Regions from separate parts of the Alteromonas gilva genome, predicted to be linked through region 1. Evidence: predicted binding sites of a transcription regulator. Region 1 holds the regulator's gene; each other region holds the start of a gene.
What was found. The regulator sigma-54, encoded in region 1, starts transcription at its own class of promoters, with help from an activator protein. The targets are predictions, from matches to a motif close to GTTGGCACGNNNNTNGNNT.
Positions count from the first base shown of each region.

Region 2: a site for sigma-54 is predicted at 6,267-6,285, ahead of flgF (flagellar basal-body rod protein FlgF). Genes of this name have one in related genera too.
Region 3: a site for sigma-54 is predicted at 1,108-1,126, ahead of OIK42_RS05280 (DUF883 domain-containing protein). Genes of this name have one in related genera too.
Region 4: a site for sigma-54 is predicted at 6,315-6,333, ahead of glnK (P-II family nitrogen regulator). Genes of this name have one in related genera too.

Region 1 is NZ_JAQQXP010000001.1:1,058,754-1,066,367, forward strand. Features, by position in the region: gene mgtE (magnesium transporter) at 1-1,171, opposite strand, end outside; gene OIK42_RS04680 (DUF885 domain-containing protein) at 1,607-3,451, shown strand; gene OIK42_RS04685 (HPr family phosphocarrier protein) at 3,476-3,748, opposite strand; gene rapZ (RNase adapter RapZ) at 3,748-4,593, opposite strand; gene ptsN (PTS IIA-like nitrogen regulatory protein PtsN) at 4,624-5,082, opposite strand; gene hpf (ribosome hibernation promoting factor) at 5,095-5,382, opposite strand; gene OIK42_RS04705 (RNA polymerase factor sigma-54) at 5,407-6,885, opposite strand; gene lptB (LPS export ABC transporter ATP-binding protein) at 6,968-7,614, opposite strand, start outside.
Region 2 is NZ_JAQQXP010000001.1:1,508,563-1,516,176, reverse strand. Features, by position in the region: gene flgK (flagellar hook-associated protein FlgK) at 1-1,833, opposite strand, end outside; gene flgJ (flagellar assembly peptidoglycan hydrolase FlgJ) at 1,880-2,833, opposite strand; gene OIK42_RS06650 (flagellar basal body P-ring protein FlgI) at 2,833-3,942, opposite strand; gene flgH (flagellar basal body L-ring protein FlgH) at 3,954-4,637, opposite strand; gene flgG (flagellar basal-body rod protein FlgG) at 4,655-5,443, opposite strand; gene flgF (flagellar basal-body rod protein FlgF) at 5,485-6,228, opposite strand; gene flgE (flagellar hook protein FlgE) at 6,396-7,614, opposite strand, start outside.
Region 3 is NZ_JAQQXP010000001.1:1,183,403-1,191,016, forward strand. Features, by position in the region: gene yacG (DNA gyrase inhibitor YacG) at 1-106, opposite strand, end outside; gene zapD (cell division protein ZapD) at 109-864, opposite strand; gene OIK42_RS05280 (DUF883 domain-containing protein) at 1,164-1,469, shown strand; gene OIK42_RS05285 (hypothetical protein) at 1,485-2,135, shown strand; gene OIK42_RS05290 (hypothetical protein) at 2,229-2,495, shown strand; gene coaE (dephospho-CoA kinase) at 2,507-3,118, opposite strand; gene OIK42_RS05300 (prepilin peptidase) at 3,125-4,000, opposite strand; gene OIK42_RS05305 (type II secretion system F family protein) at 4,051-5,268, opposite strand; gene OIK42_RS05310 (pilin) at 5,336-5,755, opposite strand; gene nadC (carboxylating nicotinate-nucleotide diphosphorylase) at 5,987-6,847, opposite strand; gene OIK42_RS05320 (retropepsin-like aspartic protease family protein) at 6,861-7,379, opposite strand; gene ampD (1,6-anhydro-N-acetylmuramyl-L-alanine amidase AmpD) at 7,468-7,614, shown strand, end outside.
Region 4 is NZ_JAQQXP010000002.1:333,055-340,668, forward strand. Features, by position in the region: gene OIK42_RS15120 (PHA/PHB synthase family protein) at 1-1,152, opposite strand, end outside; gene OIK42_RS15125 (DUF6489 family protein) at 1,171-1,413, opposite strand; gene mrcB (penicillin-binding protein 1B) at 1,614-3,941, shown strand; gene OIK42_RS15135 (DUF808 domain-containing protein) at 4,494-5,408, opposite strand; gene OIK42_RS15140 (hypothetical protein) at 5,420-6,136, opposite strand; gene glnK (P-II family nitrogen regulator) at 6,392-6,730, shown strand; gene amtB (ammonium transporter AmtB) at 6,767-7,614, shown strand, end outside.

The sequences.
Region 1 (7,614 bases):
CCAGCGTAAGATCCTGTTTCCAGGCGGCAATAACGGAGGCAATTAAAACAGCCCAAATCACGCCGTTTAATAAACCAATAGCAAACTCCTTGGTGATTAACCAGCGGGAGTTAGATTGATTTACATGGCCAAGGGCCATACCACGAATGACCAGGGTCAGGGTTTGGTTACCCGCTACTCCGCCCATACTTGGCACAATAGTATTGAGAATAGCCAATACCGCCATTTGACTTAACGTAGCTTCAAAGAGATCACTCACTGCCGCTGCCATCAGTGCGGTCAGCAAGTTTACTCCTAACCATACTGAGCGCCGCTTAGTACTTTGCAGGACGGGGGCAAAGGTGTCTTCTTCGTCATCGAGACCAGCCATACTCATCATCGAGTGTTCAGCATCTTCACGAATAATATCGACGACATCGTCAATGGTGATACGCCCTACCAGGCGGTGTTTGTCATCGACCACGGGTGCTGACAACCAGTTATACCGTTCAAACATACTGGCAACTTCATCGTCGGGCATGTTCACCGGTATCGCTTCGGGCTCTTCCTCCATCACATCGACGACCCGGGCCTCCGGATCGGTGGTCAGCAAGCGTGACACCGGAACAATCCCCACGAGGTTGTCGGTGCGGCTGACTACATAAAAGGTATCGGTATTTTCCGGCAGTTCGCCCTTCAGGCGCAGATAACGCAGTACCACATCTATCGACACCTCAGGCCGCAGCGTAATGGTATCGGTATTCATGATAAAGCCAGCGGTTTCTTCACCGTAAGACATGGCCTGCTCGGCGCGCTGGCGGTCCTGAGCATCCATCGATTGTAATACGTCCTGTAGCACTTCATCCGGCAGGCTGGACAGCGTCTCAGCGAGATCGTCGGTGTCCATATCCTCAAGCGCATCGACAACTTTAGCCGGCATCATTTTGGCAATGATGCCATTACGCACTTCTTCGGAGAGTTCTTCTATTACATCGCCGTGAAAATCGCTGTCGAGTAATTCCCACAAATCATCACGGGTTTTCGTTGGGCTGGACTCCAGAATAAGCGCTACGTCACTGGCGGGCATTTCATGTAGCTGCTTTCTAACGGATACAAATCTACCTTCGGCAAGTGCCTGGTTTATATCGCGTAATTGGCCGCGTGCCGATTTTGCTTCGAGGGCGTCTGCCACCTAATCTTCCTGGAATTTTGGCAAGTAATACAAGGGTAACTCAGTGGTGCGATTCTGTCATGGTTTAAGCGCTCAGTGATAGACTTTTTTATTCCATCTTGTCTTTTTATAAATCAGATTTAGACCTAAAAGGCATAGAAATTGTAATGTTTAATACCGTAGTTAAATTTAAATCTTGCTCCGGCTAGCGCTGATGAATAATCACGGCTGACAACCCCGGTTAAAATAGTGGGTGGCATAAAGTGGCCCTGGTGGGCAAACAAACAGTCCTTTATATGTCCTCAATGAGCGGGCAATCGATCAAGCCCTAATAGATATACCCAGGGCGCAATGCAATTTACCCTATTGTTGACGGGCTTTTTTATTGCTTCGCCGGGGGCTGTGCTACAGTAATACTTTGTTAACGCACAAGAAAGTTTTGAGCCAGGAGCACCAATGCGACACCGAGTCTGTTATTTTTTCAGCAATATTAAAATAGTCTGGATATTGCCTTGTTTGGTATTGGCCGGATTGACGGGGTGTGAGTCTACCCCGGTTTCAAACCACGCTGCGAAGGCGTCTGAACCGGCCACGTCGCTGACAAAGACGACGGAGAATAACAGCGCCCGCCTTGCCAGTATTATCGAACAGCACTGGCAGTATAAATTGGCAGAAGATCCCATACTTGCTGCCCGCTTTGGTCACGCATCTTACCGTAACCGTTTGCCGGGTGTTACCGCATCAGATCGGGCGCGTCGTTTGCGCACTGAAGAGGCGCTGGTCGCTAAACTTGATAGCATTAATACGCAAGCGCTGAGCGCCACCGACAAAGTAAATCACGCTTTACTGCGCTGGTTACTGGTTAACAGTATCGAAGCAAATCAGCTCAATTTACAGCGCATTCCGTTTAACACGTTCTATTCGTTCTGGAGCCGGGCACTGGGCGCCAGCAAAGGGCTGTCGATGCGTACCGAGGCGGATATCGAAGCCTATATTGCGCGTATTAAGGATATCGAGCGCTATATTGATGAAAACATCGCCAATATGCGCGAGGGGATCGATGATGGTTTTGTGCATGCCAAAGTAGTGGTTGAGGGCGTTGCCCCGACTGTCCGGGCACTGGTGGTGTCAGATCCAACCCAAACCAGCTTGTATGAACCCTTTACAAAGCTTCCATCCACACTCAGTAATGCCCGGCACCTGCAGTTACGTGAAGCGGGGCGCTCAGCGATTAAAGCGCATGCGTTACCGGCCCTTGACCGCCTGGCTACCTTTCTTGAAGGGGATTACTTAAATGCTGCTACCCAGAGTCTGGGCGCGCAGCAGTTGCCTGATGGCGAGGCGTATTACCGCCATGCAATTCGTCAGTACGTCACAGAAGATCGCGATCCGGCACGCATACATCAGATAGGTCTGGCTGAAGTTAAGCGTTTGCGGGAAGCTATGCAGGCGCAAATGGCGGCGGCTGGTTTTAACGGCAGTTTGGACGAGTTCACTGCCTTTTTGCGCACCGATCCACAGTTTTACCCACAAAGTGCCGAGGCACTATTGAAAGAAGCTGCGTTTATTGCCAAAAAAATTGAATACCGGCTGCCGGAGTTTTTTAGCACGTTGCCCCGACAACCCTATGGTATTGTCGAAGTACCCAAGGAAATTGCCCCAAATTACACTACAGCATCCTACAACTCCGCGCCCTTAGACGGCATTCGTGGCGGTGCTTACTGGGTGAATACACATAACCTCGACCAACGTCCGCTCTACGAAATGGTGGCGTTAACGCTACATGAGGCGGTTCCGGGGCACCATTTACAAAACGCACTGTCGCTGGAGCTGCAAAATGTCCCCGACTTTCGTCGTGACTTATATTTAAGTGCCTACGGTGAAGGGTGGGGGTTATATGCTGAGGGCTTAGGGGTTGAAATGGGCGTGTACGAAACGCCGTATCAGCATTTTGGCCGGTTAAGCTATGAAATGTGGCGAGCGTGTCGACTGGTTATCGATACGGGCATTCACTCGCAAGGGTGGAGCCGGGCCCGGGCAATCGATTATCTGGCGGCTAATACCGCATTATCGATGGCCAACGTGCGCGCCGAAGTGGACCGCTATATTTCCTGGCCGGGCCAGGCGTTGTCGTACAAGATGGGCCAGCTAAAAATACTTGAATTACGTGAGCGCGCCGAGCAGGCGCTGGGTAATCAGTTTGATATCCGTGAGTTTCATCAACAGTTGCTGGGGAATGGGGCGCTGCCACTGGCTCTTCTGGACCGGCAAATTCAGGCGTATATTGACGCCTATCGTTAAACCACAGGGAGTGACGACTCCCTGCTACTCAGCCTCGTTAAAGCGCCCGGCGATCAGCGATTCGACAGCCTGCATGGCGGCTTCGGCATCAGGACCTTCGCTGATCACATCGACCTGCTCACCCTGGTGGCTTTCCATGAGCATCAGGCCCAGTACACTGTTGGCATTGGCTTCCTGCTCGCCTTTAATGAGGGTAATCTGCGCATCAAACTGATTAGCCAATTGCACTAACTGGGTGGCTGCGCGCGCGTGCAGGCCCAGCTTGTTAACGATTGTGAGGGTTTTCTCTACACGCATTATCGGTTCAACTCCCTGTGACGGATTTGCACATCCGGATGCTTATCTGCGAACAGTTTTGCTAATGACTGAGCTACAAATACGGAGCGATGCTGACCACCCGTACAGCCAATGGCAATGGTTACGTAGCTGCGATTGTTCCGCTCTAAATGCGGCAGCCAGGTGGTGATTAAATTCTGAATTTGCCAGATAAACTTAGTGACGATGGGCTGTGAACCGAGAAAAGCTTCAACGGGTGAATCCAGGCCGGTGTGGTGCCTTAGGTCTGGCTCCCAGTGTGGATTAGGTAAGAACCGTGCATCAAAGACATAATCGGCGTCTTTGGGGATACCATGTTTAAAACCAAAGGATTCAAATACCAGTACCAACCGCGAACTTTTTTTACCCAGAATACGCTCACGAATTAACTCAGCTAACTGGTGAATCGACAAGCGATCGGTATCGATATACAGATCGGCCCGCTCGACAATCGGCGCTAACAGATCTTTTTCGGCCTGGATGGCATCTGCCAGGGATATATTTAATTTGGCAAGTGGATGAAGCCTGCGGGTTTCGCTGAAACGTTTTACCAGCATATCGTCGCTGGCATCCAGATAAACGATAGTCATAGCCCAGGATGAGGGCAGATAATCGAGGATTTCAACCAGATCCTCAGGCTCTTTTGGCAGGTTGCGCACATCAATGCTGACAGCGACTTGATCGTATTCATCGGCTACCGTGTGGGTCAGGGTCGGCAGCAGGTTAACCGGGATGTTGTCAACGCAGTAATAACCGAGATCTTCCAGTGCGCGCAGCGCAACGGACTTCCCCGAGCCCGAACGACCACTGATAATGATAAGCTTCATGAACTGTCAGACTCCTTGTGGTATTACTGTTTACTGGGCGGTGTTGTCGCACAGCGCTGCAATAACTTGTTCCTTCGTTTCGGCGTTCCGAATAGTCTTTACGATGGATTTTTGACTCAGTTTACCGGCAATTGTTGCCAGTGTCTGCAAGTGTCCTTCAGTTTGGTTCTCTGGCACTAATATAGAAAAAAAGATGTCGACAGGTTTGTCATCTATCGCATCGAATGCAATAGACGGTTTGGTGGTTACCACAACGGCGGTAATTTCTGAAAGGCCGGCCAGCCGTCCGTGTGGCAGTGCAATGCCATTGCCGATGCCCGTGCTGCCCATTTTTTCGCGAGCCAACAGCGCTGTGAGGGCCTCGTCCTTTTGGATTTCCGGATTGGCTTGTGCAGCAATTGTGCTAATAATTTCGAGTATGCGTTTTTTACTGTTGCACTGGACCGCACATTCAGTGCGATCCAGGCTAACTAAGGCTTCTATATTCATAGGGTTAGGGGCCTAGTGCTTTTTGAGCTTTTCCTTATGCTTAATGACCTGACGATCAAGCTTGTCTACCATAGCGTCGATCGCTGCATACATATCTAAGTTTTCTGACGACGCAAATACTTCAGCACCGCTTAAATGCATGGTGGCCTCAGCTTTTTGATTCAGTTTTTCCACATTCAATATCACATGGACATTTGAAATGTGGTCAAAATGACGCTCCAGTTTGCTAAATTTAGTATCAACATAGTTACGCAAAGAATCGGTAATCTCAACGTGATGACCTGTAAGATTAATTTGCATAGTTCGTCTTCCTTATATTTCTGCCTAGATAAGGCTCTTGCGTTGGTTAGACGGTGGAATCGAAAGTGATTCCCGGTATTTTGCTATTGTTCGCCGAGCAACTTTAATACCTTGATCAGCCAACAATTGGGCAATTTTACTGTCGCTTAAAGGTTTGCTGGGTTTTTCCGCAGCAACCAATTTTTTTATTAACGCACGAATAGCGGTAGATGAGCATTCGCCGCCCGATTCAGTCGCTACGTGACTTGAGAAAAAGTATTTAAGCTCAAAAATACCGCGTGGGGTATGCATATATTTCTGCGTGGTCACCCGTGATATGGTTGATTCATGCATATCAACCATTTCAGCTACGTCATTGAGCACCATTGGTTTCATCATTTCAGGGCCATGCTCAAAGAAGCCCATTTGTTGCTGCACAATACAGTTAGCAACTTTAAGCAGTGTGTCGTTGCGTGACTCCAGGCTCTTTATGAACCATTTAGCCTCTTGCATGTGCGAGCGGATAAACTGTGAGTCAGCGCTATTTCTCGACTGACGACTCATTGCCGCATACTGTTGATTAACGCTCAGTTTAGGCAGACTATCCGGGTTGAGTTCTACCACCCAGCGGCCCTTTTTCTTGCTAACCGAGACATCAGGAATGACATACTCAGGTTCCTGGGTAATCAACGCACTGCCAGGACGCGGATTAAGTGTTTGTAGCAAACGCATGGCTTCTCGCAGATCATCTTCTTTGAGCCGCGACTTACGCATGAGTGTGCGGTAGTCCTTGCTGCTCAACAGATCGGCGTAATCTTCTATCAATGTTTTTGCTTCGTTTAGCCAAGGCGTATCCGGCGCAAATTGTTTAAGCTGAACCAGTAGACACTCCTGCGGGGTACGTGAACCGGAGCCGATGGGGTCAAACATCTGAATGCGCTTAAGGACACATTCAACTTCGTCTTCCTCAACGGGCTCTTCCATATCATCAGTATTGACGCTGTTGAGAATATCTTCAACTGAAACGGTTAAATATCCTGACTCATCTATCGAATCAATAATCGCGATAGCAATAGCACGGTCGATTTCACTGAATGGCGTCAGGCGCATTTGCCACAATAAATGAGCCTGGATGTCATCGGTGGTTTCGCCCTGAAAAACCTGATCGTCGTCTGACGAGGAAGGGCCAGGTGCCGGTGCCGACGATGCTGAATAATATTCATCCCAGGTACTGTCGATAGGCAGCTCGTCAGGCAGTTCGTTTTTTTCCAGCGCTTCGTTGGAGTCTAAATTATTATCGCTGGTGGCAGTTGCCGCTGCATCAGCTTCAGCATCGAGTTTACTGGTCTCGACGATATCGTTGTCGCTGTTGTCCTCGATTTCAAGCAGAGGATTAGCATCCAGCGCTTCCTGAATTTCTTGCTGAAGATCCAGTGTAGAAAGCTGCAGCAGTTTAATGGCCTGCTGCAACTGTGGCGTCATAGTGAGTTGTTGACTAAATTTAAGCTGTAAAGATGGTTTCATCTACTTCTATTCTTAACGCCTTGCTTGTTATTGAAATGGACAATGGTGGTTGTCACGTTATTGTTTGGCAGCCTGTCCCTAACTATAGCCTGAATTGCTCACCCAGGTATACATCCTTCACTTTTTGATTGCTCAACACCTGTTCTGCGCTACCCTGAGCAATCAGTTCTCCCTGGCTGACAATATAAGCCATCTCACAAACATCCAGGGTTTCCCTGACGTTGTGGTCGGTAATCAAAATGCCGATCCCACGGTCACGAAGATGTTGAATTATCTTCTTTATATCATTAACCGAAATTGGGTCAACACCCGCAAAGGGTTCATCCAGCAAAATAAATTTGGGGTTCGCTGCCAGTGCCCGGGCAATCTCAACGCGACGGCGCTCACCACCTGACAAACTCATGCCGGTACTATTACGTATATGGTTAATATTGAATTCATCAAGTAGGGCATTGGCTTCATTTAATCGCTGTTCCGAACTCAGGCCTTTGCGTGTTTGTAATATCGCCATAATATTATCAAAAACACTTAACTTGCGGAATATGGACGCTTCCTGAGGCAGGTAGCCTATGCCGTGACGGGCGCGCTCATGCATGGGCTGACGGGTTAAATCCATGTCATCAATGCGAATGTCGCCTTTATCCAGCGGTACCAAGCCCACGATCATGTAAAAGGTGGTGGTTTTACCGGCGCCATTAGGCCCCAGCAAGCCCACAATCTGCCCGGTCG
Region 2 (7,614 bases), 450 kb from region 1:
TCCGGCCAGCGATAAGGCATTGGCATTATCAAACCGCCCTTCTGCATTATAGTTTACCGAAAAGCTGTCACCCGCGACCGGTCTGCCTTCAATACTAAAATCATAGCCGGGGTAATCATTCAGCGCCGAGAACTGCGCTGGCCATGCCGGAACGCCTGACGCTTCGGCCTGCGCCAACAAATTGTTGTAGTCGGTAACACCACTGACACTGGTAATCACGTTGGGTGGATTCTCGCCATCGAGCACATCATAACTGGTTTCGGAGGTAAACCTCACTTGCACCGGTGCACCAACAGTGGGGCTCGGCGATGAGCCGAGTCCTTGTATAGCTCCACTACCATCAAATGCAGACGCATAAGGGCCAAATGAATTATCAACAGTGGTGTTAGTGACCGTCGTTTTCGACACTGCCCCATCACCTAAATTGTTGGAATTGACTTCGACCCGAATGGGATTGGCAAACGCAAGATCCTCGGGCCTTGTGGTGGCCATGGTAATATCGCCTGCCGTGTATTTGGTGGGTTGAAGCAAAAATTCATTGCCCACGGCGTAGCCGCCGGCAGACTGGAAATCAATTTCGATACCGCCGACGATCTCTGTAAATCCGGTTGCAGCCACCGCCACACCGGTATAGGTGACCGGTTGGTTATTCTCATCTAATTTGGGGGTACCATCACCATTTAATAATTCGATATTTACCTGATCAGGCACACCAAGATTCAGACTGGTGACGGTGACGCGTATGTCGGCATCAGTAATTTGGTTGCCTTTACCCGGGGTAAATTGCCCCGTTAAGTTCAGTGTGTCCGGCGTATCAGGATAGGGTAAGCCGACTAATTCTGGTAGCGTAAAAATGTCGGCGCCAAGCTGGTAATCCAAATCCAAACCCAAGCGGTTTTGCTGATTAACGGCTTCGGCAAACGCCACCCCAAGCTGGCCAATATCACGCTGCGCTGGCCCAAGGACTTCGTCCCGGTAGCGAAACAGTCCACCTAACGCACCACCTAATTGATCTTCTTTTATGAAGAGATCGGTGTTGTTTTTGGGCGCCGAAAAATTTGTCGACAACTGCAATTGCTGGCGCATCAGATCGGCACTGTTGCTCACCTTCAGCACGTTAAAGCTGCCATCTTCCAGTACCAGCGATTCACCGCTGGATAAGTTAACCAGTACCGAACCTCCGGCATTGCCACTTTCTCTGACCGTAATGTCCATCAGTTCAGACAAGTCATTAATGGCTTTATCACGCTCATTGAGTAATGCGGTAGGCTGACTGCCTGTGCTATTGCCGTTGACCACCATAATGGCTTCATTTAAATCACCAATGGTCTGGATCAGATTATTGGCCTTGGTGATGATATTTTCAGTTTCTAAATTCAGCTCTTCTTCTTTATAGGTCATGTAGTCGGAGACTGAGGTCATGCGTCGCAGCAGCGACTCAGCCTTGCTTAACACCACGTCTCTGGAAGCCAGGTTAGTGGGATCATCGGCGGAGGTTTGCACAGCGGCAAAAAACTCATTGAGGCCTTTAGAAATAGAGTTGGCTTCGTTAGCCAACTGGGCATCAATGGCAGAAGTTTTGGTCGAGAACATTTCCCACTCGCCCACCGACGTAATATCCCGGCGCATTTGATTCTGCGCAAATTTATCGATAATTCGTTCGGTAGTACCCCGCCCCACACCCACATTGAGGTCGTTGGTAAAAACCGTGCGCTCTCTGATGTAGCCGTCGGTATTGACATTGGCAATATTGTTACTGGTGGTAGCCAGTAAGCGATTGCTCGCGTTGATACCGCCAGTGGCAATGTTATACAGATCGATATTAGTGGACATTACGCGTTATCCCCCATGATCAGAAGCACGACAGTCTTAAACGGGTTCATGGCAAATAGCTCCTGAACGTCTCGCTGTTAAAAACTGCCATGACCTTCTCGGCATACTTGGGATCGGTGGCGTAACCGGCATTTTGCAGGGCGTTAAAGTAAGCGTGTGGCTTATCCGCCTGCTCAACGGCGTCGCGATAACGCGCATTGGCCTGAATAAAATCGACGTAATCATTAAATCCCTGCTCGAGACTTTCATAGGTCCGAAACGCCGCTTTCTCGGCGCGAGCCACCGTACCGTCAAATTCAAGAGTGCTCACTGTAGCCGAGTCGCCCTGCCAATAATTGTTAGCCTTAATGCCGAACAAATTATTAGCGCTATTACCTTTGTTATCGTGGATGACGTGTTGTCCCCAGCCAGTTTCCACTGCGGCCTGGGCAATCAATGCATCGGGCGCAATGCCAAGCTCGGCTGCGGCTTTATCTGCTACCGGATAAAGCATTTTGACAAACTCTTCAGGATTGGCGAAGGCAGCAGCTTTGAACGCCTGGCGGGTTTCATTGTCGGTCAGCGCCGCAGCAGTTTGCTGCGCTTGTTGTACTGCATGCTGACGCTGGCGATTTATCGATTCAAGATTCCCATCAGCGCGCGCAACACTGGCGGGCACAAAGTCTTCAATGGCATGTTGGCCCAATTGCTGAACAATAATGTCAGCCAGACCAACACCACCACCGCTGGATAAATCGGTGGCAAGTTGTTTGTCGTGCATGTCGCGGTAGAACTTCACCTGCTCAGAGTTAAACGGGCTGTCTTCATCGGCGAGCGCATCCTGGGCTTTACGCATGGACTTAAGCATCATCTGCACAAAAATCGCTTCAAACTGCTGGGCGGCCTCTTTTAACGCTTTATCGTCTTTGCTAAAGGCCGCTTCGCGCAACTTATTCAAACTGGATAAGTCATGCACGTTACGCGCAGATTCAAGTTGTGATTTTGTGTTGAGGATATCCATTAGATCACCACCAGCTCACCTTGCAATGCCCCGGCCTGACGCAGCGCCTCAAGAATTGCCATTAAGTCACCGGGCGCAGCGCCCACTTCGTTGACGGCGCGTACCAGTTGATCCAGCGTTACACCCGGCTCAAATTTAAACATCCGGCTGTCGGCCATGTTTACATCAATAATCGATTGTGTGGTAACCACGGTTTCGCCTTCGGCTAACGCGTTGGGCTGAGTGACCTGTTGGTTTTCACTGATGGTCACAGTAAGACCACCATGGGTAATGGCCGCCGGCAACAACCTGACATCGCGGCCAATAACAATGGTGCCGGTGCGGCTATTCACCACCACCCTTGCCGGCGCATCAGCGGGGGTAAATTCAAAGTTCTCCAGAGTTGCTAAAAAGCCCACCCGCTGACCCGGATCGCGCGGCGCAGTGACGCGTACCGAGGCAGCATCCAGTGGTTCAGCAATCGCGTAGCCTTTTTCAGGCTGGGCGCCTAAACGTTCATTGATCACATCTGCCAGCGCTTTGGCTGTGGAGAAATCAGGATAATGTAAGTTCAGCGTTAAGCTGTCACCGCTGGCAAATCCGCTCGGCACCGCGCGTTCAACCAGCGCGCCATTAGCAATGCGTCCCACTGTTGGCGTATTGACAATAATTCGCGAGCCGTCGCCGCCCTGGGCGCCAAAACCACTCACCACCAGACTACCTTGCGCCACGGCGTAGATGTTGCCATCCACCCCTTTTAAAAACGTTTGCAGTAAGGTGCCACCTTGCAGGCTGCTCGCCTCACCCACCGACGATACGGTAACGTCTATAGTTTGCCCGGGTTTGATAAACGGCGGTAGCTCAGCATGCACAGCAACCGCTGCAACGTTTTTGATTTTGGGCTTAATGTTAGGATCGAGACTGATCCCAAAATTCGTCAGCATGGTCCGAAAGCTTTGCTCTGTAAACGGACTTTGCTCACCGGTGCCAGGTAACCCTACCACCAAACCATAGCCAATCAGTTGATTGCTTCTGACGCCTTGTATGCTGGCTACATCTTTAATCCGCTGAGCGTTTGCCAAAGGGCTGATTAACAGCGCACACAATACATAACTTAAAATAATACGCATCTTACAACTCCCTAGAGTGGCCACCACTCAGATGAAAAGAATTTCGTTAACCAGCCCTTTTCCTGGGAGCGGGAAAAACTGCCGGTGCCACTATATTGGATCCTGGCATTGGCAATACGAGTCGATAAAATTTCGTTTTCCGGCGAAATATCGGCGGCGCGAATAATGCCGGTTAAGCGGATGTATTCGTCACCATGATTAAGGGTGAGCCACTTTTCGCCGCGGATCACCAGATTTTGATTAGCCAGCACATCCACTACCGTTACCGAAATACTGCCATTTAAACTATTGCTCTGGTTAGCCTGAGCATCACCATTGAATTCATTGGAGGAGTTCAGGCCCAATTGGATTGATTCGTTGCCAATGTTCAGCGCATTGCCACCTAACCCGGTGATCGGCTGTACATCGACATTTGATTCTTTTGATGTTGTGGTACCTGCCGACTTCCTGGCATTGGTATTTTCGCTGAGGGTAACGGTAATAATGTCACCTACCCGGCGCGCGGTTACATCCGAATACAAACTATTGGCCATGTACGGACGAAACAAGCCGCCGTCCTCGACAATTTGTTCACGTGGCAGGTCAGGAATAACCGGCGCAAACGAAGGATCGTTGGCTTGCACGTGATCAGCGCCTGTGCTGGCACAGCCACCGACGATCAACAGTATTAAGGTAAACAGAACAAGACGTAACATGACATACCTACTATGTGTTATAGCTGCTGAATAACCTGGCCAAGCATTTGATCTACCGAAGAAATAACTTTTGAGTTCATCTCGTACAAACGCTGACTTTCAATCAGGTTGACCAGCTCTTCGGTGACATTAACGTTAGAAGTTTCTAACGTTCCCTGCGCCAGCGTGCCCAAGCCCTGCAGACCAGGAACGCCTTGCAGGGGAGCGCCAGACACAGCCGTTTCAACATACAAATTCTGACCAACGGGTTGTAAACCTGTCGGGTTTACAAAGTCGGTAATATTAAGCTGACCTAATACCTGGGGCTCAGCCTGACCACGTACTGAGGCAGACACTTCGCCATCCTGAGAAATGGTAATTTGCTGGGCATCTTCTGGTATGGCAATTTCAGGTTGCAGTAAAAATCCGGCACCAGGCGTAACTAACTGGCCTTGATCATTTAACGTGAACTGACCGTTGCGGGTATAGGCAATGGTGCCGTCAGGTTGCAATATTTCAAAAAAACCACGACCCTGTATAGACATATCCAGCGCATTATCCGTGGTAATCAGGTTGCCCTGCGTATGCGCTTTTTGGGTTGCCACGACCTTAGAGCCCGCACCAATCATCAATCCGGATGGTAACTCGGTATCGGCTGACGATCGCCCACCGGGCTGATTGATATTCTGATAAAGCAGATCTTCAAAGATCGCCCGGTCTTTTTTAAAACCCACCGTCGAGGCGTTGGCCAGATTATTTGACACCGTCGACACATCGGTCTGAGCGGCATCAAGGCCGGTTTTACTAATCCAAAGTGCTGGATGCATAGTAGTTTCTCCTCTGCCAGGGCAAGGTTGCCCGGGCTAAATTAGATAATTCTCAGCAGCATATTGCCGCGGGTATCCAGTGTATCGGCTTTCTTCATCATTTTGACTTGCAACTCATAATGGCGTTGCAGGCTGATCATGCTGACCATTTCATCGATGGCATTCACGTTTGAGCCTTCAAGCATGCCTGTCATCACCGACACGGTCTCGTCGGCAGGTGCCAGGATACCGTCCTTGCGGCGAAACAACCCATCGGTGCCGCGCTCCATGTCGCTGTATTCAGGCTTAACGAGTTTTAAGCGCCCCACTTCTTCACTAACGGCTTCCGGCGCTCCTTGAGGACGAATTGAGATAGTGCCATCGGAGGCGATGGTCAGGTTATCCAGCGGGACCGGCAAAAAGACCGGGCCGGCATCCCCCAGCACGACATTGCCGTGCACATCTTCCAGCACACCGTCAGGACCCAACTGAAAGTTACCGTTGCGACTGTAGGCCTCATTGCCCTGACCATCCTGAACGGCGAACCAGCCATCGCCCTGAATTGCCACATCCAGATCCCGGCCGGTTTGAATTAGCGGCCCGTCTTCGTAGTTATTGGTCGGACTTTCGGTCATGGCAAACACCCGGGTCGGCAAACCTTCGCCGTAGACCGGCATAGCTCTTGCCTGTTCCAGCTGTGCCTTGAAGCCTGTCGTTTGAGCGTTGGCCAGGTTATTAGCCCGCAGAGACGTGGCTAACAGGTCCTGTCCGGCGCCGCTACTGGCGATATAGAGTAATTTGTCCATGACTGCCTTTTGACGCTTAAGTTACATTTAACTTATTGTTGCAAACGGGGTGCCAAGTACGCTTAATACGCTCAACAAGTCAGGCCATAAAAGCGGGACATAAAAAAAGCCAGTCGTGATAAACGAACTGGCTTTTGAAAGTGTGGATTATAAGTAACCTAAAGCGCTTATCGAATACCCAGAATTGTCTGGTTAAGCTGGTTATTAATTTCTAACGCCCGCGAATTTGCCTGGAAATTACGCTGGGCAATAATAAGGTCAATCAGTTCAGTAGTGAGGTTCACGTTGGCTTGTTCTAACGCCGAAGAGTTAATTTCGCCAAAGGTACCGGTGGTCGCTTCACCTGCCAGCGCCTCACCCGACTCTATTGATTCTTTCCACTGGGTATTGCTTTTCTGGGTAAGCCCCTGCTCATTGGAGAATCGCGCCAGGGCAACACGTACCACGGGCTCTGATGTACCATTAGAGAACGTTGCTCGTACCAGGCCGTCAGGGCCAATATCAACCCCGGTCAGGCGTCCCACCGGTAAACCATCCTGCTCCAGAGAGGTAACTTCAAAGGCAGAGGCGTACTGGGTTGGCTCATTGACCGTTTGACCGGTCGGGTCGAGGTTAAAATCTATGGTAATTTGCTGATCCTGATCAGCACCGCCACCAAGCGCATTCGCACCGTTACCGCCGGCGTCCAAGCCGAGAATTTCGGTTTGAATGGTTGCCGGTGATTGACTGATAAAGTCGCCGCTGGTATTAAAATTTAGTGATGCTGACGTCCACGGCACTGCCGGGCCGGTTGGGTTCGCCGGATCCGCTCTGGTCACCCCAAGATCGTTACCGCCGTTAATATTGACGGGGGTATCATCCACCGTGGCATACATCTGCCAGCGGTTGGGGTTATTGGTTAAATCCGTGTTGTCCTTCACATAGTAGTAAGTCATGATGTGACTTTCACCGAGTGAATCGTACACTGTTACAGAGGTAGCTGCATTGTAGGTCAGTGTATCGTTAGGATCGAAGTTTGCCGGATTGAGCGCTTCATCGTTGGCCGGTAAATTCATTCGCATCGTGACTTCCCGGGTGGGTTGCGGAGAGCCTGATGAATCGGGGATCCGCACCGGTACCGTGGTGCTTAACGCAACCGACGAGCTAGTACCGTCTGGGTTAACAGGAAAGCCTAACAGATGGTCACCAGCGGTATTTACCACAAAATTATTTTCGTCCAGCTTAAACTGCCCGGCACGGGTGAATGACGTATCCCGTGAAGTAAGATCCGGCACTGTCGCAAAAAAACCGTTGCCGGTAATAGCCAAATCGAGCGAGGTATTGGTAAATTGCAAACTTCCCTGGGTAAACTGTTGCGCGACTTCCTGAGTTAATACCCCATCACCC
Region 3 (7,614 bases), 120 kb from region 1:
ATTCACCTAAATCTATGAGTTGGCATTTTTTACTGCAGAACGGGCGGTACTCACTGGCGGCAACCCATTCAACATCTTGCTGACATGTTGGACATTTTACTTTCATGATTAACACGCTGCTAATTCAAATTGGACATTTTGTTCGACGGAGCCAGACTGGCCGTCAGGTGGAGAATAATACATAAATCTAATGGCATACCGGTACTTATTTCCACTCAGCGTTGGAAAATAGTCAATATCGGTGGCGCAGCGAATGCGGACCAATTCGTTTTTCGCTTCAGAAACACCCTGATAAAAACCATTTGTTGCTTCAGTGCGCACAAAGGCCGCTCGTTCTCTTAAAAACGACAGGGCAATGCTGATGGCTTCCTCAGTGAGTGCGAAACACTCCGTCCATTGTTTAAGATCTTGCTGGCGCTGTGTAACAGGCCGGTTGATCCAATAGTGTAAGTTTGGCAAATCGAAACTACAGGTACCGCCGGGGATCGCAAAACGCTGTTTAATGCTGGCTAAAAATTTATCGTCGCGCAGCATAGCACTGATTTTTTTACTGCTTTTGAGTTTATCCCGCACGTTAATAATAGAGCGCAGGGTATGCTGTAAGGCGTCATTATCGATATTCGGTAGTTGCGACCAATGCACCAGGTTTTTTTCGTGGGCATCGAGATCTTTGAGAATATCAGTACGAATATCAATGCGCTCAAACAGGTCGAGCAGGGTAAAAAGTTGCTCAAAGAAATACAGCGCTAAACCCTCGTTCTGACCGGCTGCGCCCAGTTTAAGTTGGCTCATTAACTGCTCGATGCGCAGGTAGTTACGAACTTTTTCTTTCAAAGGGAATTCGTATACTGTGGAGTTAGACATTAAGTTCCTCTCAAATTATTCGTTCTAGACTACCAGTACGCCCTGAATTTTACCAATTGAATCAGCTGAGCAGCTCGACTTAACTGCGCTCGAATACTCAACACGAACACCTTTTAAACTGTTTGTAATTTAAGCCACCGAAAGCAAGAAGGAATTACATTGCTGCCCTGCAGATTTTACCTATAAATTATACAAGGCTTTGGGATTTATTTGAATAGTTATTAAATATCATTGGGTTAGCGTGTTGGAACAGAGGATGCATCATTCACTGTAGATTCATTAACCCAAAGGAGCTAACAATGGCTACTGCAAAATCTACAGGAAACGGTAAAGACAACCAAGGACATCCAATGACAGATAAATTGCAATCATCACTGCACGAATCGCTGGACACTATTGCTGAGAAGGCCGCGTCTGCAGAAGAATCGCTACGTAACTCCGCTTCAGCCTCGGCCGAAAATATGGCTGAACGCCGCCGTGCGGCGAAAGAAAAATGGTTAGGGTCAAGCGTACGTAACTACGCCGTTGAAAATCCGGTTGCGGCGGCGGGTATCACATTTGCAGCGGGTATGCTGGTCGCATCATTGCTCAAGAAAAGCAAATAGGATGACTAATCGCCCATGAGCAAATCAACGCATGGTAAGGACACGCAGCACACGTCTCAGCAGCGCCCCGATGGCGCTGCTGAGGCGCGTGCGTATGGGCAAGAGGCAGCCGGACAGAGGGCACAACCTACTGGTGACGCTCACTCGCGTGCGCAAAGCCCTGATGCCAATGCCACTGGTAAGGCCACGAGCGCCACTGACAAGGCCGCGAGCGGCAATGAATCGAGTGCCCAGTCGGGCACGGCCGGACAGGTCAAAGATGATATTTCGATACAGGAAGTCATTGATACTTTCAGCGACCTGATTGCAGCCAAAAAACTGCAATGGCAGGCCCAGTGGGCGCTCGTTGTGGCCGAGACGCGTTTGTTACGGCAGTCACTGTTCGTTACCGTGCTGGCCACCCTTGCAACTTTTGCTTTCTGCTTAGTGTGCTGGTTGATTGTTAATGTCGCTGCGGCAGTCATGCTGAGTAACTCAGGCATGCAACCGGCATTTGTGGCGCTGATACTCTTGGGAGTTAATGGTCTGCTAATGGGCGTGGCATGGCGCACTGCCAGATCGGCATTCAAGCACCTTACCCTTACGCCTCTCATTAACGCTGGCCGCGGCGAACCGGAATCACCCGGTTCAGCACGTGATGCACAAGCGCCAGAATCGCGACCTTAATCAGCGGGCGCTCAATGCCTGATAACGTGTGCACAGCGTTATTATCGACAGTCATCATCGCATCAACATCGAGTCAATAGAGCGAGGAAAACTATGACCAACCTGTTTCTACGTCAATCTTTGCAGCAGCGTGAGCACTGTGTTCATCAGTATCAGGAGCTTAAGGAGCTGGGCAAATATTGCCAGGAAGACGCAATCACCGCGTCAAAGTTATTACTTGCAACACCGCTGGGTTTGCTGGGAAGCTTCAGTGCCGGCGCCGTGCAGGGCTGGCACTCAGACGATCCCGAAAAGCGGCACAGAAAGCGTAAAGCGCTGTGGCGATTTGCCCGAATGTGGGTGCAGCAAACGTTGCTCTGAGTGAATTACGCTCACCTGGCGTCAGCTAACGCTATATAGCGCTGGTGGCAGGCTTCTACCTGTTGGCGTGTGAATGCGATATCGCCACTATTATCAATAATGTCATCGGCCGCGTCACGTCGTTCATTGCGGCTAACCTGTGACGCCATAATGCCCTTAATCACTGTTTCGCTGCTACCGTCGCGCCTGAGTGCCCGGCTCAGTTGCAAGGACTCAGAGCAATCCACTACGGCAATACGGTCTACCATGTGCTGCAGGTTATTCTCCAGTAACAGCGGCACCGCCAGAATAGCATAAGGCGCTGTCACAGCGTTTATCTGTGCTTGCATGGCAGTGCGAATGAGCGGATGCAGGCAACTGTTGAGCCATTGCTTTTCGCTGTCGTTGGTAAATACGCGCTGGCGCAGGGCGCTGCGATCGAGTTGACCCTCTGCGGTAAGTACGTCAGGACCAAAATGTGCGGCAATGGCTGCCAGTCCTGTCGAGCCGGGCGCCACTACCTGGCGGGCAATCACATCGGCGTCAATAATCGGCACGCCGAAGCTTGCGAAGGTGTCGCTGACCAGCGTTTTGCCCGAACCTATACCACCGGTTAAGCCCACAATTAAAGCCTTGTCAGCCACCGTGACTTACCCCATTATCCAGTTAAAGTAGGCGGTGGTGATGGTGTCCTGATACATCAGGGTCAGCCAGCCCGCAATGGCCAGATAGGGGCCAAAAGGTATCGCCATATCTTTGCCCTGTTTTTGGCGAAGCATAATAACGATACCGAATACGGCACCAACGAAAGAGGACAGCAGGATAATCATCAGTAATCCCTGCCAGCCAGTAAAGGCGCCCAGCGCCGCAAGTAGCTTAAAATCCCCATAGCCCATGCCTTCTTTGCCGGTCAGCAGTTTAAATGCCCAGTAAATGCTCCACAAAATCAGATAGCCGATTGCAGCACCAAGAATCGCGTCGGCAGGGGCGACAAATACAGGGTAAATGCTCGCCAGTAAGCCTATCCATAACAGCGGCAGGGTTAACTGGTCGGGCAGTATCATTTTATCCAAATCAATAAAGGTCATCGCCACCAGCAACCAGGTAAGTACGATACCTACAAACGCTTCAGGTGATGGCCCGAAATGAGCTGCTATCCACACACTCAGCAACGCTGTAAGTAACTCGACGACCGGGTAGCGAAAGGATATTGATGTTTTACACTGGCTGCACTGCCCGCCGAGTAGCGCGTAACTAATCAGCGGGATATTTTCCCAAAAACGAATTTTATGGCCGCAGCCGGGACAGGTGCTGTCGGGCTTAACCAGGTCGAAGCGTTCCGTATGCACGGGTGGTTCATCGGGTGAAAAGTAGCTTTGGTATTCGCGCTGCCAGTCGCGCTCCATCATGACGGGAAGTCGGTAGATCACAACGTTTAAAAAACTTCCCACCATTAAACTGACAATACCTACGAGGGTATAAAAAAACCATGGTTGGGAAAGGCAAAGATCAATGACAGATTGCATGGCTGTTCTTTTAAATTAAACCTGTTTTCAGAATAACAGGTTAGGTTTATTTACACTACCATACCCATTTGGAATATTGGCAGGTACATTGCCACGATCAGGCCACCAATAACGACACCCAGCACCGCCATAATCATAGGCTCCAGCAGGCTGGTAAGGCCGTCAACCATATCGTCGACTTCTGCTTCGTAGATGGTTGCAATTTTACTGAGCATCTCATCGACCGCGCCCGACTCTTCGCCAATGGCAATCATTTGCGTCACCATGTCCGGAAACACACTGGTACTGCGCATGGCCGTATTCATCTGAATACCACCGGCAACTTCTTTACGGATAAACAAAATAGCATCGCGGTAAACGGCGTTACCAGAAGCGCCTGCGGCAGATTCCAACGCTCCAATCAACGGCACGCCGGCAGCGAATGTAGTGGCCAGGGTTCGCGTAAAACGGGCAATGGCGGCTTTTTTGAGTATTTCGCCAATGACAGGCACTTTTAACAACCGGGCATCAATTCGGTCACGCAAATCTTTTGAGCGGGCATACCATTGCTTAAACAAAAAGCCTGCGACACCCATGCCGGCAAATAAGAATACGCCGTAATCCTGAACAAATTTGGATATGGCCAAAACAAACTGGGTAAATGCCGGGAGTTCCGCGCCAAAGCTCGAAAAAATCTCTTCAAACTGAGGGACCACAAACACCAGCAGCACCGTGGTGACTATAAAGGCGACAACCACCACAGCAATGGGATAAAACATCGCCTTTTTAATTTTTGACTTAAGCGCTTCGGCCTTCTCTTTGTATACGGCAATACGATCGTAAATGGTTTCCAGCGCGCCTGATTGCTCACCGGTCTCTACCAAATCGCAGTACAGGTCATCAAAGTGTTTTGGGTGCTTGCGCAGTGCCGTTGACAGTTGATTACCGGCTTTTACCTCATCACCAATTTGGCTAAGCACTTTGCGGGCTTCTGCTTTTGAATGACCTTTGGCCAACATATCAATGGTTTGGATGAGGGTTACACCGGCACCGAGCATCGTCGCCATTTGGCGGGTTATTACACTGATATCGGCGGCATTGAGCTTTTCGCTGCCCCGACCGAATAAAGGCTTGGCGAGTTTTCTGACTTTGGTGGCCGAAATGCCGCGCCGACGCAGCAGGTTCTTTGCTTCCTGCACAGATCTGGCGCTGGTTTCGCCTTTAATCGTCTGGCCTCGTTGGTTCTTACCTTGCCAGGTGTAGGTAGTTAGCGCCTGTTGTTTAGCCATTGCCGATTTCCTTCACTCAGAATGCAAAAAGCCCAGCAGGGACTGGGCTTTTGTTACCGTTATCGAATTAGCACAGTGTTGCGTCTGAGCAAGATTCTGTCCAGGTAACCACGCCGTTAGCGAAGCCAGCGGTAAGTGTATAAGTTTCAGTACCTGCCAGGCCACCAGTGTTAGCTGCTGTGGCAACCAGAGCGCCTGTAGCGGCATCCCAGGTTACAGATGATACCAGCGCACTTGGGTTAGTCAGGTTAGCCGGCACTCCGTTAGAACCAGCAGTACAAGAGGCCAGAGCGCCTTCAGTCTGGGCACATACTTCTATCGCTGTTTTGTGCGCCTGAGTAGCCATTACTACTTCTGAGAAACGCGCTTTCTTGGTGTAGTTTTGGTAAGCAGGTAGCGCTACCGCTGCCAAAATACCGATGATCGCAACAACGATCATCAATTCAATTAAGGTAAAACCTTTGTTGTTTGATTTGATAGAGTTCATGATTATATCTCCGGGCCGCAAAAGCAGTTAAATTAGTTGTGTTCTATAAAGTTTAGAGTTTATACCTGAGCCGTCGTCACTACGTCCCCGGTACCTGATTCTCAGTATAGAACCAACCGGTGAACTGACAAGTATCGACAAACATACGCAAGTGTATAAATCAGCCACATTACGGCATACGGCTAACTACGTACCTCTGACTAAGCGTTTCCAATCAACCTGTTGGGTTTGCTACAGATTAATGCGTAACGACAAATCAATTGCTTTGATATGCTTAGTCAGTGCCCCTGAAGAAATATAATCTACGCCTAATTGTGCCAGCGAAGTTAGTCGCTCAGAGGTAATGTTACCTGACACTTCCAGTTTACAGCGTTTTGCATTAATACTAACTGCGCGTTGGATCTGTTCGTTGCTAAAATTATCCAGCATCACAATATCGGCACCGGCCACAATGGCTTGTTGTAGTTCATCAAGGTTTTCAACCTCGACTTCCACTGGCTTACCGGGGGCCAGTTGTTTGGCTGCACTGACAGCCGAAGCGATGCCGCCGCAGGCCATGATGTGATTTTCCTTAATTAAGAATGCATCGAACAAACCAATACGGTGGTTTTTACCGCCGCCACAAGCCACCGCATATTTTTGCGCAAGGCGTAATCCGGGTAAGGTTTTACGCGTATCGAGAATGCGGGTGGGCGAGCCAGCCAGCAGGCTCACGTAAAAAGCGGTTTCGGTCGCCGTGGCCGACAGTAACTGTAAAAAGTTTAAGGCGGTGCGCTCGGCCGTTAACAAGGATCTGGCGGAACCAGAAAGACTGACCAGCACCGTATCAGCAGTAATTTTATCACCATCTTCGACATGCCAGTGCTGGGTTAAACTGGCATCCACCAGACTAAACGCGGCTTTGGCCCAGGCCACTCCGCACACCACGCAATCTTCGCGGGTAATAATGGTTGCGTCGGCCTGTTGTTCGGCTGGGATGAGGTTAGCGGTAATGTCGGCACTGATGTCTACATTGCCGCCGAGATCTTCGGCTAACGCGAGGTTGATTTGTTGAATAATATCTTGTTGTGGGGGCAGAGATTGTTGGCTCACAGTAATGCTTCTTTTATAAGGTACGTAAGATGAGGGTCTTGCCTCGTTGGGTGAATTCTAACTGTTTTAGGGCGCTCATACCCAGCAAAATATGATCGCTTTGCATGCCGGGATTAATGTTGGCGTCTACATTATATAAGGTAATGGCGCCAATACCGAGCTTAGCGATTTCTGTCTGGTATATCCGCACCGTACCATTGGCGGTTGAGGCGAGACCAGAGCGGCCACGTTGCAGGCCAAGCTCATCGGCCAGATGCGCCGGTACAGCGACGCTGGTCGCACCGGTGTCGACCAGAAAAACAACGGGTTGTTCGTTGATCGTGCCACTGACCACATAATGGCCCTGACGGTTTTGTTCGAGGCGTATTTCGACTTGCTCACCCGAGCGCAGGCTGACAGGCGCCTGGTTGGGATTCACCTGTTGTTCCAGCAAATCACCAAAAATGATGACCAGCAGGCCAAATAAACACGCCCAGGCTAATACAAACATCCATTTGGCGGTAGAGCGGGTGTCAGTTGAAGGTTCAGTCATTTATCGCCCGGTTAATTTATATTGTGATTCGCTAACTTCGCTGTCACACTATTCTAATGAATTAATTGTAAAATTCATTATGAAAGGCATGATCAGTTCTTCTTATATATATCGCGATGCCATCGTAAAAACATCGCCGTTTTATGATGTGCGGCCCGATGAACAGGATGTTTCGTTACTCGTGGTGCATAATATTTCGCTACCACCTGGCGAGTTTGGTACGGCCGGTGTGGAA
Region 4 (7,614 bases), on a different contig from region 1:
GTCGGCGTTTTGTTCCATAGCATTAAGACTTTCTTCGGTAAGGTAGTTACCGATTTCACCGGGCTCGCTAAAATCCAGCAACGTGGTGAGCAGAGTAAGTGATAACAGGCGCTCGTCTCCCTGGGCCCTTAAAAACGCCGCGGTCATCGACGCCAGGGTACCACCCACGCAAAAGCCGACCATGTTAATCTTGGGTTGTTTAGTGATATTGCCAACAACCTCAAGAGCGGCGAGGGGACCATGCTTCATATAACTCACCAGATCGTGGTCAGCCAGTGACTTATCCGGGTTCACCCAGGAAATCATAAAAACACTAAAACCACTGTCGAGTAAGCCCTTCACAACCGATTTTCTTTCATCCAGGTCGAGAATGTAATACTTGTTGATAAACGGCGGCACAAACAAAATGGGTGGCGCAAAGGTTTTAGCCTTTCTGGGGGTATAATGAATGAGCTGTATCAGGTCGTTCTGATAGACGACCTTACCGTCGGTGGTTGCCAGGTTTTCGCCCAGTTCAAAGGCTGACATGTCGGTCTGGGTAATCTTAAACGCTTCCAACGGGCTTTGTTCAAGATCGCTCATGAAATTCTCAATGCCTTTGATCATGCTCTGACCTTTGGATTTAAGTATTTCTTCGCACACTTCAGGGTTAGAGAATAAGTAATTAGTGGGCGCCACAGAATTAATATACTGGCGTGTGTAAAACTTCACCTGCTCAGCCGATTTCGGATCGGCAAAAGTCATGGAGTCCATCATGCCCTGAAGCATTTTTGAATTAATCAGGTACGCTTGTTTTAAGTAGTTAAATACCGGGTTTTCATTCCAGTCGGTATGACTGAAACGCTTATCGCCGGAAGTTTCCGTTGCCACGACGGCGGCTTTCTCGCCAAACATCGACTTGGTTGCCTGCTGCCAGAGTTCAGTCTGCTGGCGCATAAATTCCATTTGGTTCTCAACCAGTTTACCGGTGTCTACCTCAACATTATCGGCAAGCTTAGTGGTTAACAACTGCTGTAAGTGCTGCGGGTCAAACATGGCGGCCGAATCACTGGCGTCAGCCTGACGGGTAAGAATTTTCTGAACCATAGTATTAAATTGCTCGGCATACTGGTTCAGCGTGTGCAAAATTTCGTCTTTGTCCTGTTGCTCCACAAGTGCTCCTTGGTACGATTATTTTTTGCCAGAGGCAGCGCTGGTTGCGATGCCTTCCATCATTTTCTGGTAAAATGAGAATGCTTGCTGACTGCCATCCAGGTAGGGTTTCAGCATACTCATCATGGCTTCCTGATTGCCGTTTTTAAGCTGTTCAGTAAACATAGAAATGGTTGTTTCGTGCACTTTTGTCATATCTGGCCAGCCCAATAACTCACGCGCTTCAGATGGCGACAGATCAATATCGACAGAAATTTTCATGGTAAACTCCTTACATTGGGCAGTATTATGTTGCCCTGGCGAATAGCGCAAAGGGCAAGCGGCAGCGCGAAGACACCCCGGTCACTACAGAGTAAAAAGTGAACAATCACTTGTCCAGTCTGATGAGCCGAAAGTCTGATATAAGTTAACGCTACTGCAATCGAGCCAGTTATACCAGCAGTGTATCTACAGGAAGCAATGTGACAGCAAAAAAAACCAAGCAAGCCAACACTCCTACCCGTAAATCCTGGCTTTGGAATCTGTTCTGGAAGTTATCGCTACTGTTTCTAGTGTTGCTGGCCGCTTACGTGATTTACCTCGATGCGCAAATCAAACAGCATTTTTCAGGTAATAAATGGCAGGTGCCGGCACAAATCTATGCCCGGCCGCTGCAATTAGTCCAGGACCAGGAAATTACCCGTAAAGAAGTACTCGATGAGCTTAAGTTGCTGGGCTATCGTCAGGTTTCGGCTATTTCGGGCAGCGGCGAATACAGTGTAGGTAAGGGCGTAATAAACGTGTACCGGCGCGCCTTTCACTTTCCTGACGGTTTTCAACCGTTGCGGCAAATCCGTTTGCGCTGGCAAGGTTCACGGATAGTCTCCATCACCGATTTGCAAACCGAAGAAACCCTCAGTCAGATTCGGCTGGAGTCGTGGCTGGTTACACGCTTAGCCAGTAGTAGCCGTGAAGATCGCATGTTAATTACACTGGATGACGTGCCGCCGCTGCTAGTGACAGCACTGACGTTGGTTGAAGACCGCGACTTTTATCAGCACCACGGTGTGGCACCGCTGTCTATCCTGCGGGCATTACTTGCCAATATTGCCGCCGGACGCACAGTGCAAGGCGGCAGCACGCTTACTCAACAATTGGTCAAGAACCTCTATCTTACCCGTGAGCGCTCGCTGGAACGGAAAGTAAAAGAGGCACTGATGGCAATCATTATTGATGCCCGTTACGGCAAAGATGAGATCATTCAGGCCTATCTCAACGAAGTGTTTCTGGGCCAAAGTGGCGACCTTGCCGTGCATGGCTTTGGTCTGGCGAGTTATTTTTATTTTGACCGGCCCATCAATGAACTGGACGAAACTGAAATTGCCCTGCTGGTGGGCATGATTAAAGGGCCATCGTATTACAATCCACGCAAGTATACTGACCGTACCATCGAACGGCGCAACCTGGTACTACGGGTACTGCTGGAAGCCAATGAGCTTACCCCTGAGCAATACGAAATGGCGGTTTCCCGTCCGCTGGGGATAGCCACTGGCGACAGTCTGGCTACGGGCAAGCATCCGGCCTTTATGGCGCAGGTGCGTAAAGAGCTGCAAACCATTTTGGCCGATCCTAATATTCGCGAGTCTGGCGTAAAAGTATTTACCACCCTGGATATCTACGCGCAGCGCCGGGCAGAGCAAGCTCTCACTACAACGCTGACACGCTTACAACAGCAGCGCAGCACTGAACTGGAGGCTGCAATGGTGATCTCGGATATCAGTAGCGGTGAGGTGCGGGCGTTAGTGGGCGGTAAGCAAGTAGGCTTTGCTGGCTTTAACCGGGCTCTGGATGCGGTGCGCCCGATTGGTTCGCTGGTAAAGCCGGCGGTATATTTAACCGCCCTTTCACAACCGGCATCATATAATCTGGCTACCCCACTAGAGGATAAGCCGCTGGCACTGGATGATGAACAAGGCGATACCTGGCGGCCGCAGAATTTTGATAAAACCTATCGTGGTACAGTGCCGTTAATCGACGCTTTGAGCTTATCGCTTAACGTGCCGACGGTGAATCTGGGGCTGGAAGTGGGCATCGATAATGTGGCCGCAACGCTGCGTGATTTAGGCGTAAAAAGAACAATCCCTCACGTGCCGGCACTTACCTTGGGGGCACTGGCACTGACCCCTTTTGAAACCAATCAGATGTACCAGACTATTGCTAATAACGGCGCATACCGACCGCTACACACGGTGGATGCCATTGTGAGTGTTAATAATCGGCTGATGTGGCAGCAGGAAGAATACGGTGAGCAACGGGTCAGCGAAGAATCTGCTTATTTGCTTAACTACGCGCTGTATAAGGTGGCTACCGAAGGCACCGCGAAAGCAATTGGCGCTAAGTTCAAAACGATTAATATGGCCGGTAAAACCGGCACCACGGATGATTACCGTGACAGTTGGTTTGCTGGCTTTGATCGCAATAATCTGGCCACAGTATGGGTGGGTAATGACGATAATGGCTCAACCGGGCTAACCGGTTCAACGGGAGCCCTGCCAGTATTTATGGCGTATCAGGCGCTGCAAGAGCCCAAATCATTATCACGCCGGTTTCCTGCTGGTCTGGGTATAGCTCATTTTGATGCAACAAGCGGTGTGGCCGTACGACCGGGTTGTCCGGACAGTGTAAGTGTACCGGCGGTTTTAGATGCGTTGCCCGTAGCCCAGCAGGACTGTACGGGGCCACGAACCAATCGATCTGAACAAACCAAAAAGAAAAAAACCTGGTGGGATCGACTTTTCGGGGGCGAATAAAAAAACTCAGGAGATTGCACCTTTGGTGCAATTCCTGAGAAGGGCACTACGGGAGTGTCCAGGGTACTAAAACCGTGCTACGTGAACGGGTGATTGCATCGCTAGTTAAGTAGCGAGTCACTGGTAAACAAATAACGAATACCGTTGATAATGCCTAAGGCAACAACGTAGGCCAGCACTGGGCCTAGCAATAACCAAATTAAGAAACTGTATGTGATCATAATCGTGAACCTCGCTGTTCATTTCGGGACACCAGAAAGCGGCGACAACTTTCCACCCTGTATCCAGTAAACGCTTGAAGCACTGATGTGTTTTGCGGCACTTCGAAGCTTGCTGTATTACTAAGTCGCTATAGGCTTAGCGATAGTTGTGCCAATCTCAAAATAAATTTTAAGTCATTGATTTTAAGTTATTTATCTTTTTTTGTGAGAGGAGAGAGGAAATGTTGTTGGAGTTCAATGACTATTATTTAGTGAAATTTGCAGTTTAGTGGCGAAAATAGCCACACTGCAGATAGTGCCTGCCGTGTGGCTGTGCTGACTTAAACGTGAGTTATTTGCGAAGCTTTGCTATGGCGGTCACTGCCAGCGCTACAATAACACCGGCGATTAATCCGGCGATACCGTCAAAGGCGATGCTCGCGAGCAAAGAGACCCCCGGGAGCCAGGCAATGACGCTCGCGGCCATATGATGTAAAAAACCAATACTGTGAGTAAGAATACCGCCACCGACCAAAAACATGGCAATCGTCCCTACCACTGACAGGACTTTCATAAGAATCGGCGCTGCCGACAACAAAAAGCGCCCGATCAGACGTTGTGCACTGTTATAGGAGCCGGTCAGCGATTTGCGCAATAAATACAACCCTAAGTCGTCCATTTTGACAATGCCTGCCACCAACCCGTAAACACCAACGGTGAAGGCAATACTTAAGCCGCTTAATACCAGGATTTGAGTGGTTAAATCGGCGCCCTGCAAACTGCCCAGAGTAATAACCACAATTTCGGCTGACAGGATAAAGTCGGTGCGGATTGCCCCTTTAATTTTGTCCTTTTCGAGTTGCACAATATCAACCGACGGGTCCGACAGGGTATCAAGTCTTGCAGCGGCGTCTGCGCTGGAGTCGGCGTGAGGAATAAAACGGTGAAGCAGCTTTTCGGCGCCCTCAAAGCACAGATAAAGGCCGCCTAACACTAATAAAATCGTAATCAGTACAGGCACAAAGGCACTGATAACCAGTGCTGCCGGTACCAGTATCAGCTTGTTAATGAATGACCCTTTGGCGACCGCCAGCACAACCGGAATTTCCCGATCGGGCTTGACCCCCTGCACCTGGTTCGCATTGAGAGCAAGATCGTCACCGAGTACGCCGGCGGTTTTCTTGGCGGCCATTTTCGACATCATAGCGACGTCGTCGAGCAAGGTGGCAATATCATCAATGAGTGCTAGTAAGTTGGCTCCGGCCACGGTCTGCTCCCTTATTGTTTAGGCTTATGCTGACGTTTATCGATGAACTGTTGAAATTCATTGCGTTGACTGCACTTTACATTGCCTCCTATTAGGCCCGCAACCATTGCCAGCTTACTATTGATACCTTTATCACAATTTATCTGGTATTCGCCAATTTGAGGTTCGGGTGGTACGTACTCACCAATGCGCAAATCCGGTGAGCTTATCTCAGTACGCCGTTGCCTGGCCTCCTCGGCCGCAAGGCTATTGAGTAAACGTTGTTGCTGGCGGGTGACCGCGGCGGCCACAGATTGTGTAATTGAGCGGCTGCTGGGGGCCGGGCTGTCTTCTGCCTGGGTCAGAATAGCGCCGGAAGAAATGGGTGTGGTGGGTTGTACTTGAGGCGTCGACTCGCTCTGCGTTGCAGTAGGGGGAACAGCATCCGGTGTTGCCGCATCGTTCGCTGGTGGAGTAGCTTGCCCGGCTGGCGCTGGTGCAACTGATGCGGGTTCAGAGGCTTGTGCTGGTTGCGGCGTGATGACTTTGGGCGTATATAAAATTGCCTGTACCGGGGCCTGAGTGACAACCTGTTCGGGCGGCGCAGGAAAGGCCAGCAGTGCAATGACCACGGCGTGCAACAGGGCTGAAATCACCACCATGCCAGCCAGATACTTGCGTTGTTGCGTTGTTCGCCTGGCAGGGGCGAAGAGCGGAGGCCCGGAAAAGGTTAAATCCATTTTTTTCATGCCAGATAGACTCACCGGCTAAAAAATAGTTCCCTGCGATAAATAGCCCAACTTTATAGATGAAATTAACTGGCACCAAGTTGGTGCAATATGTTGTGAGTGCATTTTTATGGTGCGAAAAAATGTAAGAAAATGCTACGAAAAACTTGTTACTTGTTGTTTATAAAGGGTTTTAACTTTTGGCACAGGTCTTGTTCTATTTACACTCGCATAACATGAACACTGGTAAGCAAACCACTATTTTGGGAGCAACACATGAAACTAGTCACAGCAATCATCAAGCCGTTTAAGCTGGATGATGTTCGTGAAGCCATTTCTGAGATCGGTATCGACGGTTTGACCGTGACCGAGGTGAAAGGCTTTGGACGTCAAAAAGGACATACCGAATTATACCGTGGAGCCGAATATCAAGTCGACTTCCTGCCTAAAGTTAAACTGGAGATTGCCGTTCAGGATGACCAGGTAGAACGTTTGGTTGAAGCCATCGTAGGTGCTGCGAAAACGGGCAAAATTGGTGACGGAAAGGTTTTTGTTTATGACCTTGAAGGTGCCGTTCGGATTCGCACAGGCGAAACAGATACCGACGCACTTTAATTAGCCGTCGACGAGAAATTTGCGGAGATAAGCATAATGGAAACAACTTTTGAATTAGGGTACGCATTAGATACCTTTTACTTTTTGATCTGTGGCGCACTGGTAATGTGGATGGCTGCAGGTTTTGCCATGCTGGAAGCAGGCCTTGTTCGTGCTAAAAACACCACTGAAATTCTGACCAAAAACATCGCTTTGTTCGCGATTGCCTGCACCATGTATATGATTTGTGGTTACGGCATCATGTATGGCGGCGGTGACTGGGCACCTTTCCTGGGCGGCATCATGGCTGACGGCGCAACAGGTGTTGCTGAAGATCCGGCAACTTATGCACCATCGGCTGACTTTTTCTTCCAGGTAGTATTCGTTGCCACGGCAATGTCTATTGTCTCGGGCGCAGTGGCTGAGCGTATGAAACTGTGGGCTTTCCTGGCCTTTGCAGTTGTTATGACCGGTTTCATCTACCCAATGGAAGGTGCCTGGACCTGGGGCGGTGCGTCTGTCTTTGGTATGTACACGCTGGGCGACCTGGGCTTCTCTGACTTTGCCGGTTCGGGTATCGTTCACATGGCCGGTGCGGCAGCTGCGTTAGCGGGTGTGCTGGTACTGGGCCCTCGTAAAGGTAAATACACTGCCGACGGTAAAATTAACGCGATTCCTGGCGCAAACCTGCCACTTGCTACACTGGGTACATTTATCCTGTGGATGGGTTGGTTTGGTTTCAACGGTGGTTCTGTGCTGGCGACAGCAACAGTGGAAAGCGCCAACTCAGTGGCAGTGGTCTTCATGAACACTAACGCTGCGGCAGCCGGTGGTTGTATTGCGGCACTGATTGTTGCTCGCATCATGTTTGGCAAAGCTGACCTGACCATGGCCCTTAACGGTGC